3 regions of the Achromobacter sp. 1L-A-4-B-C2 genome follow, and region 2 is predicted to be linked to each of the others. Evidence: predicted binding sites of a transcription regulator. Region 2 holds the regulator's gene; each other region holds the start of a gene.
What was found. Region 2 encodes LexA, which represses DNA repair genes until DNA is damaged. Its sites were predicted from a motif close to ACTGTATNNNNATACAGT; they were not measured.
Positions count from the first base shown of each region.

Region 1 (4,200 bases), on a different contig from region 2:
CGGAAGCGATATTCATCATGCGCGAGGTGGCCGCCGAGAGCGCAAAGCCCGTGCTGCTGTTCTCGGGCGGCAAGGACTCCGTGGTGCTGCTGCGCCTGGCGGAAAAGGCGTTTCGCCCGGGCCGCTTTCCCTTCCCGCTAATGCACATCGACACGGGCCACAACTTCGATGAAGTCATCGCCTTTCGTGATCAGCGCGCAGCCGAATTGGGCGAGACCCTGATCGTGCGCAGCGTCGAGGACTCCATCAAGCGTGGCAGCGTGGTGCTGCGGCGCGAAACCGACTCGCGCAATGCGGCGCAGGCGGTGACGCTGCTGGAAGCCATCGAGGAATTCGGCTTTGACGCCTGCATCGGCGGGGCGCGCCGCGACGAGGAAAAGGCCCGCGCCAAGGAGCGCATCTTTTCGTTCCGCGATGAATTCGGCCAATGGGACCCCAAGGCACAGCGCCCTGAACTGTGGAACCTGTTCAACACGCGCGTGCATCGCGGCGAGAACATGCGTGTCTTCCCGATTTCGAACTGGACGGAACTGGACGTCTGGCAATACATCCAGCGCGAGAAGCTGGCGTTGCCGTCGATCTACTTCAGCCACCAGCGAGAGGTCGTCCGGCGCAAGGGCCTGCTGGTGCCGGTGACCCGCCTGACGCCGCCGCAAGACGGCGAGCAGGTCGAGCGGATGCCGGTCCGCTTTCGCACGGTGGGCGATATTTCGTGCACCTGCCCGGTGGCTTCCGACGCGGCCGACACCTACGCCATCATCGCCGAGACGGCGGTGACCGACATCACCGAGCGCGGCGCAACGCGCATGGACGACCAGACTTCCGAGGCCTCGATGGAGCGCCGCAAGAAGGAAGGCTATTTCTGAATGCACAACGCCGGCTGCGGCCGGCGGCAGGGGACGCACCATGAACGCACTGAACGATTCTTTCCTTTCCGGCGCCGGCACGGGCGTGCTGCGCTTGATCACGGCGGGCTCCGTCGACGACGGCAAATCCACACTGATCGGCCGCCTGCTGTACGACAGCAAGGGCGTATTCGCCGACCAGCTGGATGCGATCTCGCGCGCCAAGCACAAGCGCGTGGCGGGCGACGGCATCGACTTTTCCCTCTTGACCGACGGGCTCGAAGCCGAGCGCGAGCAGGGCATCACGATTGACGTGGCCTACCGGTACTTCTCTACACCCGCGCGCAAATTCATCATTGCCGATGCGCCCGGCCACGAGCAATACACGCGCAATATGGTCACGGGCGCGTCCACGGCGGACGTGGCCGTGATCCTCATCGACGCCACGCGCGCGGCCGACGGCAAGTTGCTGCCGCAGACCAAGCGGCACAGCACCATTGCGCGGCTGCTGGGTATCCGCCACATCGTGGTGGCCGTGAACAAGATGGACCTGGTCGATTGGGATCGCGCCGTGTTCAAGCGCATTCGCGATGCGTATGCCGAACTCGCCGCCAAGCTTGGCATCACCCATTTCGATGCGCTGCCGCTGTCGGCGCTGAATGGCGACAACGTCGTGACGCTGTCGCCCAAGACGCCCTGGTACGAGGGCCAGCCTTTGCTGGCGCTGCTGGAATCGTTGGACCTTGCCAGCGACGGCCGTGCCTTGCCGCTGCGCTTTCCCGTGCAGTGGGTGGCGCGGCACGGGGGTGATCAGAAAGAAGACTTTCGCGGTTACGCCGGCCGGTTGGCCAGCGGCGTGCTGCGCGCGGGCGACGCGATCACCGTGCAACCGTCGGGCGTCAGTGCGGTGGTGCGCGAAGTCCGCGTCTTTGACCGCGTGCTGGACGAGGCGGTGGCAGGCGACTCGGTCACGGTGGTGCTGGATCGCGATGTCGACGTGTCGCGCGGTGATGTCATCGTGCACACGGCGGCGCCGGCGCAAGTCACCCGCGAGTTCGAAGCCGAGCTGTGCTGGCTGGATGCGCAAGCATTGAACCCGGCGCGCAAGTATCTGTTGAAGTCGGGCACGCGGCTGACGTCGGCAAAGATTCGCGCGGTGCTCTCGCATCGCGACATCCACGAATTGCAGGAAGTCGAGAACACCGAAGGCACCTTGCAGATGAACGACATCGGTCGCGTGACGTTCACCACGCGCGAGGCGTTGGCGGTGGATCGGTACGCTGATGTGCCGACGACCGGCGCCTTCATTCTGATCGATGAAGCCACGCATCAGACGGCTGCGGCGGGCATGTTGCGCTAGGGTGGAATCGGGCCGGAAAACAACGGACTTTCGGCCCGATTTTTGATGTTGTATTTCTTCCAAACCTAATGCCGGTGCGGGTTTCCGGGCGATATCGCCTGATGAAATCGATTTGTTCAGACGCGCCTCGCGTCTTGCGGTAAAGTGGGGCTGTCTTACGGAAAGGCTTTTGGTGCTTGTCAAAACCACTGTGTTTTTGTACAGTAGTTTTTATGGCACGCACCGATCATTCTTTTCCCGCCGGTTCTGGGTCCCCGGCTGCCGCCCCCGCCGCCTTGCGCGGTCGGGGTGCGGTTACTAATGTTCGGCATCGCTTTCAGCGCGATGACCGTGTGCAGGTCGACGACGGTTGGTCCGGTTCAGGCTTGCCGGCGGATTTCGTGGAATCCGTCCCCGACTCTTTCTCCGACTCCTTTTCCGATACATTCACGGATTCCGCTTCGGGCGATTCTCCTGAAGCCGGGTCCGGCTCCGCGCACGCGCCGGTGGCTGGCGCGCGCCCTGGCGCCACGGTCATCCCCATCGTTCCTGATACGCGGCTGGCTCCGCCCGCACCCAAGACAACCGTCACGGCCGAAGAAGCGCGCAAGATGCTGTCGCGCAATGACTCGCCCGATATCCCCTTCGACGTTGCGGTAAACCCGTATCGCGGATGCGAGCACGGCTGCGTGTACTGCTATGCGCGGCCCACGCATTCGTATTTGGGCATGTCGCCCGGGCTGGACTTCGAAACCCGCCTGGTGGCCAAGGCAAACGCCGTGGATGCGCTGCGCGCCGAACTGGGGCGCCCCGGCTACAAGCCGTCGCCCATCAATATCGGTTCCGCCACTGACGCTTACCAGCCCATCGAACGCGATTGGCGGCTGACGCGCGGCATGCTGGAACTGATGCTGGAAACCCGGCATCCCGTCACCATCGTCACGAAAAACGCGCTGGTCGCCCGGGATCTCGATCTGCTTGCAGCGCTGGCTGAGCAGAATCTGGTGGTCGTCTATATCAGCATCACCACGCTGGACGCCGGCATGGCGCGCACGCTGGAGCCGCGTGCCGCAGCGCCGTGGCGGCGGCTGGAAGCCGTGCGCAGCCTTACGGATGCCGGCGTGCCGGTCGGCGTGCTGGTGGCGCCTGTCATCCCGTTCATCAATGATGAATCCATGGAACACATCCTCCAGGAATCCAAGGCGGCCGGCGCGCATTACGCCAGCTACACCGTCTTGCGCCTGCCCTGGGAGGTCAAAACCCTGTTCGAGGATTGGCTTAACGCCCATTACCCCGACCGCGCCCAGCGCGTGCTGCATCGCATAGAAGACCTGCGCAACGGTCGCCGCAATGACCCTAATTTTGGCTCGCGCATGCGTGGCACCGGCATCTGGGCAGACTTGCTGCGCCAGCGCTTCGCCGTCGCGACCCGCAAGCTGGGGCTGAACCGCCACAGGCTCGCGCTGGACTGCGATCGCTTCCAGCCGCCGCTGGCGGCGGGCGCCACGCCGTCTCTGTTTTCGGCGGGCCCGCTTGCAGGGCAGGGCACGGCCTCTTCGGCTGTGTCCGCAGCAGTGGCGTCGTCGGCCGGCTCTGCGGTGACTGTGCCCGCTACCCCTTCCTCTACCGCTTTCCTATCCCCGGTTGGCGTGCAAGCGTCTTCAGGGGTCCCCCTTTCTGACGGCCTGCCGGCAGTTTCCGGCGGCTATGGCCGCGGGGCGCGCCAGTTGCAGGCGCTGGCGGCCGGCCAGTTGTCGCTGTTCGATTGATCACGGCCGCTCGCCGTGTCGGCCGCTGCGGCGGCGTGGAATCGTTTCTTCAAGGAGTTCTCATGAACACCGCTGATTTTTCCGTTTTGTCAGATGAGCTCATCGTCTCGTTGAACCCGCTGCGCCGTGGCGCGTATCGAGCCCGCGCCGCTTGCGCCAAGCTGGCGGGCCTGGCCATGCCGTGGAATACCGCGTCCGCCGGTGACGAACCGCGCCAGCGCAGCCGCTCGGGCACGTCTCCCGCGCG
Region 1 is NZ_JBXAWP010000003.1:312,330-316,529, reverse strand. It holds gene cysD (sulfate adenylyltransferase subunit CysD) at 1-866, shown strand, start outside; gene AC0Z35_RS14975 (sulfate adenylyltransferase subunit 1) at 907-2,205, shown strand; gene AC0Z35_RS14970 (PA0069 family radical SAM protein) at 2,418-3,953, shown strand; gene AC0Z35_RS14965 (hypothetical protein) at 4,016-4,200, shown strand, end outside.
Region 1: a site for LexA is predicted at 2,393-2,410, ahead of AC0Z35_RS14970 (PA0069 family radical SAM protein). Genes of this name have one in related genera too.

Region 2 (4,200 bases):
ATGCGGCCCGTCAGGGGATCAAACAACTCCAGGCTTTCGATCTCGTCATCAAAAAGCGTCAGGCGCAGCGCCAGCTCGGGGCTTTCTGCCGGGAAGATGTCGATGGTTTCGCCACGGACCCGGAACGCCCCCCGCGTGAATTCGGCGTCATTGCGGGTGTATTGCATGGCAACCAGACGCGCCAGGATTTCCCGCCGCGAGATCTGGTCACCGCTGCGCAGAATCAAAACCATCGCGTGGTAGTCGCCGGGATTACCAATACCGTAGATGCAAGACACCGTGCCGACAATAATAGTGTCCCGGCGTTCAAGCAGGCTCTTGGTAGCCGATAGACGCATTTGTTCGATGTGCTCATTGATGGACGAATCCTTTTCAATGAACAGGTCGCGCGTCGGGACATAGGCCTCGGGCTGGTAATAGTCGTAGTACGAAACGAAATACTCGACCGCGTTCTTCGGAAAGAACTCCCGCATTTCGGCATATAGCTGCGCCGCAAGCGTTTTGTTGGGCGCCAACACCAGCGCAGGGCGTCCCAGCCGCGCGATCACGTTCGCCATGGTGTAGGTCTTGCCCGAGCCCGTCACGCCCAGCAGCGTCTGGAACATCAGGCCGTCTTCGATACCCTGGGTCAACCCGTTGATCGCGGTGGGCTGATCGCCGGCCGGAGGATAGGGCTGGAACAGTTGGAACGGGCTACCGGGATATTCCACAAAGCGCGGTTCCGCGCCAGCAACGGGCGGTGCGTCAGCCGATACTGGTACCACGGCATTTCCAGCGAGATTCTGGGCCAGATCTCCCGCGCCGCTCGGGTCTATTGGGCTGTTTGGCATGCTAGACTGTTCCAGGGTAAACCCCCCATTATCCACAGCACCTCGTACTGCGTCCACCCATCCTCATCAGAGTCCCATGAGCAACCTTTTCGATTCCGTCGAACTCGCGCCGCGCGACCCCATTCTTGGTCTGAACGAACAATTCAACGCGGACACGCGTCCGGGTAAAGTCAACCTGGGCGTGGGCGTGTACTACGACGACCAGGGACGGATCCCCCTGTTGGGCGCCGTTCGCAAGGCCGAAACCGCCCGCATCGAAGCGGCCGCCGCTCGCGGCTATTTGCCCATCGAAGGCATTGCCGGCTACAACCAGGGCGCTCAAGCCCTGTTGCTGGGTAAGGATTCCGCGTTGGCCGCAGCCGGTCGCGTGTTGACCACCCAAGCGCTGGGCGGCACCGGCGCGCTTAAGATCGGCGCCGACTTCCTGCGCCAATTGCTGCCCTCGTCCAAGGTGTTGATCAGCAACCCCAGCTGGGAAAACCACCGTGCGCTGTTCGAGCGCGCCGGCTTTGAGGTCGGCACGTATTCGTACTATGACGCTTCCACCCGCGGCCTGAACTTCGAAGCCATGCTGGCGGACTTGAAGGCAGCCCCGGCGCAGACCGTCGTCGTGCTGCACGCGTGCTGCCACAATCCGACCGGTGTGGACCCCACGCCGGAGCAATGGAAGCAGATCGCCGCGGTTGTGAAGGAAAACAACCTGGTTCCGTTCCTGGACATCGCCTACCAGGGCTTTGGCGAGGGTCTGACCGAGGACGCCGCCGTCGTGCGCATGTTCGCCGATCTGGACATGACCATGTTCATCAGCTCGTCGTTCTCGAAGTCGTTCTCGCTTTACGGTGAACGCGTGGGCGCACTGACGATCGTCGCTGGCAGCAAGGAAGCGGCGGGCCGCGTCCTGAGCCAGCTCAAGCGCGTCATTCGCACCAACTATTCCAACCCGCCGACCCACGGCGGCACGGTGGTGTCGACGGTGCTGAACACGCCGGAACTGTTCGCCATGTGGGAAGAAGAACTTGCCGGCATGCGCGACCGCATCCGCCTGATGCGCAAGCAATTGGTGGAAAAGATCAAGGAACACGGCGCCAAGCAGGACTTCAGCTTTGTCCTGCAGCAACGCGGCATGTTCTCGTACTCGGGCCTGACGTCGGCTCAAGTGGATCGCCTGCGCGAAGAGCATGGCGTGTACGCGGTGTCCAGCGGCCGCATCTGCGTGGCCGCGCTGAACAGCGGCAACATTGACAAGGTAGCTGCCGGCATCGCCGCCGTGCTGTAACGCCTGCCTGTACGGGCCGTCCGCGGCCCTGTTATGACGAAACGGAGCCCTGCGGCTCCGTTTTGCTTTCGGGCCCGCCGCCGGCTTGCTTTTTTCCGCTACGTCCCCCAGAATGGCGCTGTATATATGTACAGTCCGCTCATACCGGATCATCGCCATGGCCAGCAAACTCACCGACCGCCAGCAACAAATCCTGGACCTCATCCGGCAGACCGTCACGCGCACAGGCTTTCCGCCGACGCGTGCCGAAATCGCCCAGGCCCTTGGTTTCCGCTCACCGAATGCGGCAGAAGACCACCTTAAGGCATTAGCCCGCAAGGGTGCTATCGAGCTCACCGCCGGCGCCTCGCGCGGCATACGCTTGAAAGACGGGCCCTCCCAGTCTCAGACCTCCCTGGCCATACCTTCGTTAGCGCAGTTGCTGCTGCCGTTGGTCGGGCGCGTTGCGGCAGGCAGCCCCATCCTTGCGGCCGAACACGTCGAACGCGAGGTTGGCGTGGACCCCCATCTTTTTGCCCAAGCGCCCGATTACCTGCTGAAGGTGCGCGGCATGAGCATGCGGGACGCGGGCATTCTGGAAGGTGACTTGCTTGCGGTGAAGAAGGCCTCTGAAGCGCGCAACGGCCAGATCGTCGTGGCACGTTTGGGCGACGACGTGACGGTCAAGCGCCTGCAACGCACCAACGGGCACATCGAACTGCTGCCGGAAAATCCGGACTTTCAAACAATCATCGTTGAAGCAGACCAAGAGTTCGCGCTGGAAGGCATCGCCGTCGGTTTAATCCGTACGCACGCGTTGCACTGACGCGGCACGGGGGTAGATCAGGCACGGTCTGCCTAGACTTGCCGTAGCGTTCGCCCGGCAACGGCCATAGCCAAAGTCACCGCGATGGCCAAAACGATGGCCATAAAAAACCCCGCCACATGTGGCGGGGTTTTTGTTGGGCGCCCATACTTCGGGCGCCCAGCCATACCAGCTGATCAGTGCTTCAGAACCGGGTCCGTCGAGCCGGGCTCGGCAGGCTTGGTCACCAGCGCGTCTTTGACGGCTTCTTCCTCGGCCAGAGGCTCCGGCAGACGCTCCAACGCTAATTCCAGCACCTTGTCGATCCAGCGGACCGGCACGATCTCAAGTTGGTTCTTGACGTTATCGGGGATCTCCGCCAAGTCCTTGACGTTTTCCTCGGGAATCAAGACCGTCTTGATACCGCCACGGTGGGCCGCCAGCAGCTTTTCCTTCAGGCCACCGATAGGCAGCACTTCGCCGCGCAGCGTGATCTCACCGGTCATGGCAACATTGGCGCGCACCGGAATGCGCGACAACGCCGAAACCATGGCCGTCGTGATCGCGATACCCGCGGACGGGCCGTCCTTGGGCGTCGCACCTTCCGGCACGTGGACGTGCATGTCGTGCTTCTCGAAGACGCTGTCGGCAAAGCCCAGGCGGCGAGCGCGGGACCGCACCACCGTGCGAGCCGCTTCCACCGATTCCTTCATCACGTCGCCAAGCGAACCCGTACGCTGGATCACGCCCTTACCCGGCATGTCCGCCACTTCGATCGTCAGCAGATCGCCACCGACCTCGGTCCAGGCCAGACCGGTCACCTGACCAATCTGGTTTTCCTTCTCGGCCATGCCGAAGGTATAGCGGCGCACGCCCAGGTAGTCGCTCAGATTGTCGCCCGTGACGTTGACCGGCTTGACCTCGAGGGTCTTGCCTTCCGCCTTGGCGCGATCATTCTGGGTCAGCAATTGCTTGATGACCTTGCGGCAGATCTTGCCCACTTCGCGTTCAAGGGCGCGCACCCCGGCTTCCCGGGTGTAATAGCGAACGATATCGCGCAGCGCGCTGTCATCGACCGTCAGTTCGTTGTCCTTCACGCCGTTGTTCTGCATCAGCTTGGGCAGCAGATGGTCGCGAGCAATATGGATCTTTTCCTCTTCCGTGTAACCGGACAGGCGGATCACTTCCATACGGTCCAACAGAGCCGGCGGGATGTTCAGCGTGTTGCTGGTGGCCACGAACATGACGTCGGACAAATCGAAGTCGACTTCGATGTAGTGGTCCTGGAACGTGTGGTTTTGCTCCGGGTC
Region 2 is NZ_JBXAWP010000005.1:484,193-488,392, forward strand. It holds gene uvrB (excinuclease ABC subunit UvrB) at 1-830, opposite strand, end outside; gene AC0Z35_RS24185 (amino acid aminotransferase) at 907-2,106, shown strand; gene lexA (transcriptional repressor LexA) at 2,264-2,911, shown strand; gene lon (endopeptidase La) at 3,088-4,200, opposite strand, start outside.

Region 3 (4,200 bases), on a different contig from region 2:
CAGGTCCGAGTGGGGGTTGGGATGGTCGTCGATCAGCACCGTCGCCTGATGCTTTTGCGCGATTTCGCGCACGATGGCCAGACCCAGGCCGCTGCCGTCGGACGCGGTGCCCAGCACCCGATAGAAGCGGTCGAAGACGCGCTCGCGCTCGTCGGGCGCAATGCCCGGGCCGGAATCTTCCACTTCCAGCACGGCCTGGTTGCCGCGACGCTGCACGCGCACGGTAATGTGGCCGCCGCGCGGTGTATAGCGCAGGGCGTTGTCGACCAGGTTGTTGAGCAGTTCGGCCAGCAGGAGCGGGTTGCCGTTGATCTCGACCGGATCGTCAGAGCCCTCGAAGCCCAGGTCGGTGCTCAGCGACAACGCTTGCGGCACCCAGTGCATGGCCTGCTCGTAGGCGATGGCGTTCAGATCGGTGCGCGTCAGGCCGATCGCACTGGGGTTTTCGGCGCGCGCCAGCAGCAGCAACTGATTCACCAGCCGTGTGGCGCGTTCGGACCCCGTCACCAGCTGACGCAGGCTGGATTGCATTTCTTCGGGGCTGGCATCGCGCAGCGCCAGTTCAGCCTGTGTGCGCAGCCCGGCAAGCGGCGTCTTCAGTTGGTGGGCGGCGTCCGCCACGAAACGGCGCTGCGCCTGTACGTTGGCCGACAGCCGATCCAGCAGGTCGTTCATGGCGGCGACCAGCGGCGCGATTTCTGAAGGGGCCGCGCGTTCGTCGATGGGCGACAGGTCGTCGGGCCGACGCGCGCGCAGACGCTGCTGTAGCGCGTTCAGCGGCGCCACGCCGCGCGACAGGCCGAACCACACCAGCAGCACCGCGATCGGCAGCACCACGAACTGCGGAATGATCACGCCCTTGATGATGTCGTTGGCCAGTTGCGTGCGCTTTTCCACGGTCTCGGCCACGATCAGCAGCGCGGGCTGCGTGTTGGGCAGGTTCAGGTCCACCCACGTGAACGCCAGGCGGATGCCGAAACCGCGCATGGTGTCGTCTTCGTATTGGACTTCGCCCGGGCGCGGCTGGCCCACGGTGGCCGGTAGCGGCAGCGCGCGATCGCCGCCCAGGTATTCGCCCCGACTGCCCAGCACCAGCCAGAACACGCTGTCGGTTTCGTCGGCGCGCAACACGTCGCGCGCGGCGTCGGTCATCTTCAGCACGGCCCGGCCGTCCTGCGCATGGACCTGCCGCGTCAACACATGCAGGTTGTTGGCCAGCGCCCGGTCGTACGGCACGTTGGCGATGTTCTGGGCGACCACGTACGTGATCGCGACGCTCATGGGCCACAGCAGGAACAGCGGCGCCAGCATCCAGTCCAGGATTTCGCCCAGCAGCGAACGCTGCGGCGGCGCAAAGCTCGGGCCCTTGGACCCGGCTTGCATGATATCCAGCGCTTCCTGATTCAGCGGCTCGGGCCGGGGGTCAGCTGGCGAGGTACGCGGCACCCTGGTCCCGCTCCAGACAGTAGCCCAGGCCACGCACGGTGACGATCTTCACGCCGCTGGGTTCGAGCTTCTTGCGCAGCCGATGCACGTAGACCTCGATGGCGTTGGTGCTGACTTCTTCGCCCCATTCGCACAGGTGGTCCACCAACTGCGTCTTGCTGACCATGCGGCCGCTGCGCGTCAGCAGGATTTCCAACAAGCTGACTTCGCGCGCCGAGAGGTCCAGCGTCTGGTCGTCGACGATGGCGACGCGGCCCGTCTGGTCGAACAGCAACCGGCCATGTTTGAGCATGGTGGCGCCGCCGCCCGCGCCGCGTCGCGTCAGCGCCCGCACGCGCGCTTCCAGTTCGGACAGCGCAAAAGGCTTGGCCATGTAGTCGTCAGCGCCCAGGTCCAGGCCTTTCACGCGCTGTTCGATGCTGTCGGCGGCGGTCAGGATCAGGACGGGCAGGGCGGAGTTGCGGGCGCGTAGCCTGCGCAGCACTTCCAGCCCGGCCAATTGCGGCAGGCCCAGATCCAGAATGAGCAGGTCAAACGCCTGGGCCGCCAGCGCAGAGTCGGCGGCAAGCCCGTCACGCACGGCGTCTACCGCGTAACCGTTATGCCGCAATGACCGGGATAGGCCATCGGCCAGAATGCTGTCGTCTTCGGCGATCAGGATGCGCATGGGGGCGGCACGGAAGCTGCAAAAAGGTCCCTGTGGCGCCGGCGCTTTGCGTGCCGGCTGCCCCGGGGTAGGGGGCTATCGCCTTGTGGGCGGCCCGGCGGTGGAATAGGGACGAAACGCCGGGGTCGGCTTCGATTCTGTCATACGGCGCCAGGCTTGCCCACTCAGGGAATACGTGCAAAACTCTGGCACACTGGTTTTTTGTACAGTACAATCCGATGCAATAATCTGAACCTGATTCAAAACAGCAACGCTGCGGTCCAAGGGTGCTCCTTCATGCCGCAACCACCAGATACGTCACAGACAGGACTTTACATGGACGACAAAACCACCAAGGCCGCCGCATCGGAAAAGGCCAAGGCGCTTGCCGCCGCGCTTTCGCAGATCGAAAAGCAGTTCGGCAAGGGCTCGATCATGCGTTACGGCGATAACGAGGTCTCGCACGATATCCAGGTGGTTTCCACGGGGTCGTTGGGTCTGGACATCGCCTTGGGCGTCGGCGGCCTGCCGCGCGGCCGTGTGGTCGAAATCTACGGCCCGGAATCGTCGGGCAAGACCACGCTGACGCTGCAAGTCATCGCCGAAATGCAAAAGATCGGTGGCACCTGCGCCTTTGTCGACGCCGAGCACGCGCTGGACGTCCAATACGCCAACAAGCTGGGCGTGAACCTGACGGACCTGCTGATCTCGCAGCCCGACACGGGCGAGCAAGCGCTGGAAATCACCGATGCGCTGGTGCGTTCGGGTTCGGTTGACCTGATCGTCATCGACTCGGTGGCCGCGCTGGTGCCCAAGGCTGAAATCGAAGGCGAAATGGGCGATTCCCTGCCGGGCCTGCAAGCCCGTCTGATGAGCCAGGCGCTGCGCAAGCTGACCGCCACGATCAAGCGCACCAACTGCATGGTCATCTTCATCAACCAGATCCGCATGAAGATCGGCGTCATGTTCGGCAACCCCGAAACCACCACGGGCGGCAACGCGCTGAAGTTCTACGCGTCGGTGCGTCTGGACATCCGCCGCATCGGCTCCATCAAGAAGGGTGACGAGGTCGTCGGCAACGAAACCCGCGTCAAGGTCGTCAAGAACAAGGTGGCGCCGCCGTTCAAGCAAGCTGAATTCGACATCATGTACGGCGCCGGTATTTCGCGCGAAGGCGAAATCATCGACCTGGGCGTGGCCGCCAATGTGGTGGACAAGTCGGGTGCGTGGTACAGCTACAACGGCAACCGCATCGGCCAGGGCAAGGACAACGTCCGCGAATACCTGAAAGAGCACCGCGACATGGCGATCGAAATCGAAAACCGAGTTCGCGAGAACCAGGGCATCGTCAGCCGCGCCGCTGAATTCGTGCCCACGGCGGAAGACACCGCCGAATAAGCCTTCCGCCTGCCCCGGGCGCAATGTCGCCAGGGACGGCGGACAGGCTTATCGCAGCGGGGCTGGGCGGTGATGCCGCACAGTCAGATACGGCAGGCGCCATGACGGGCCTGCCGTTTTGCATTATTCGTCGGACAGGGTTCGCCGCGTCTTTATCGATCCGGCGTCCGTCCTTGACCAAGGCAGAAAGCGCATGAGCTGGAAATCGACACCCGCGTCAGCCGACCGCCTACGCGCCAAGTTGGATGACGAGTTTGAAACCGTCGCCAAGCCGCAAGGCTTGCGACGCAGTTCGGACGCGCGGCGCGAACAAGAGGCGGCCGAGCCCGCCGCTGACAAAGATGTCTGGCAGCGCAGTTCCGAGCAGCGCGCGCTGAAGCCCCGCACTTCCCGCCCGTCACGTACGTCGGGTATGTCGGGTATGTCGGGCATTTCGCGTACATCGCGGACATCGCGTCCCCAGGACACTTCCGACTCCTCGGATACGTCGGACACCTCTGACACGTCGCCAGCAGGTGACAACGCCGGGGATGCGGCCAAGCCTGCCCGCAAGGGCCCATCGCTGAAAATGCGCGCGGTGGGATATCTGTCGCGCCGCGAGCACGCCCGCGAGGAACTGGCGCGCAAACTGGTCGCCTACGCCGAAGACGCCGATGAAATCGAAAGCGTGCTGGATGCGCTGGAAAAAGAAGGCTGGCTGTCCACCGAAC
Region 3 is NZ_JBXAWP010000003.1:211,894-216,093, reverse strand. It holds gene AC0Z35_RS14470 (sensor histidine kinase) at 1-1,311, opposite strand, end outside; gene AC0Z35_RS14465 (response regulator transcription factor) at 1,424-2,113, opposite strand; gene recA (recombinase RecA) at 2,429-3,490, shown strand; gene recX (recombination regulator RecX) at 3,684-4,200, shown strand, end outside.
Region 3: a site for LexA is predicted at 2,306-2,323, ahead of recA (recombinase RecA). Genes of this name have one in related genera too.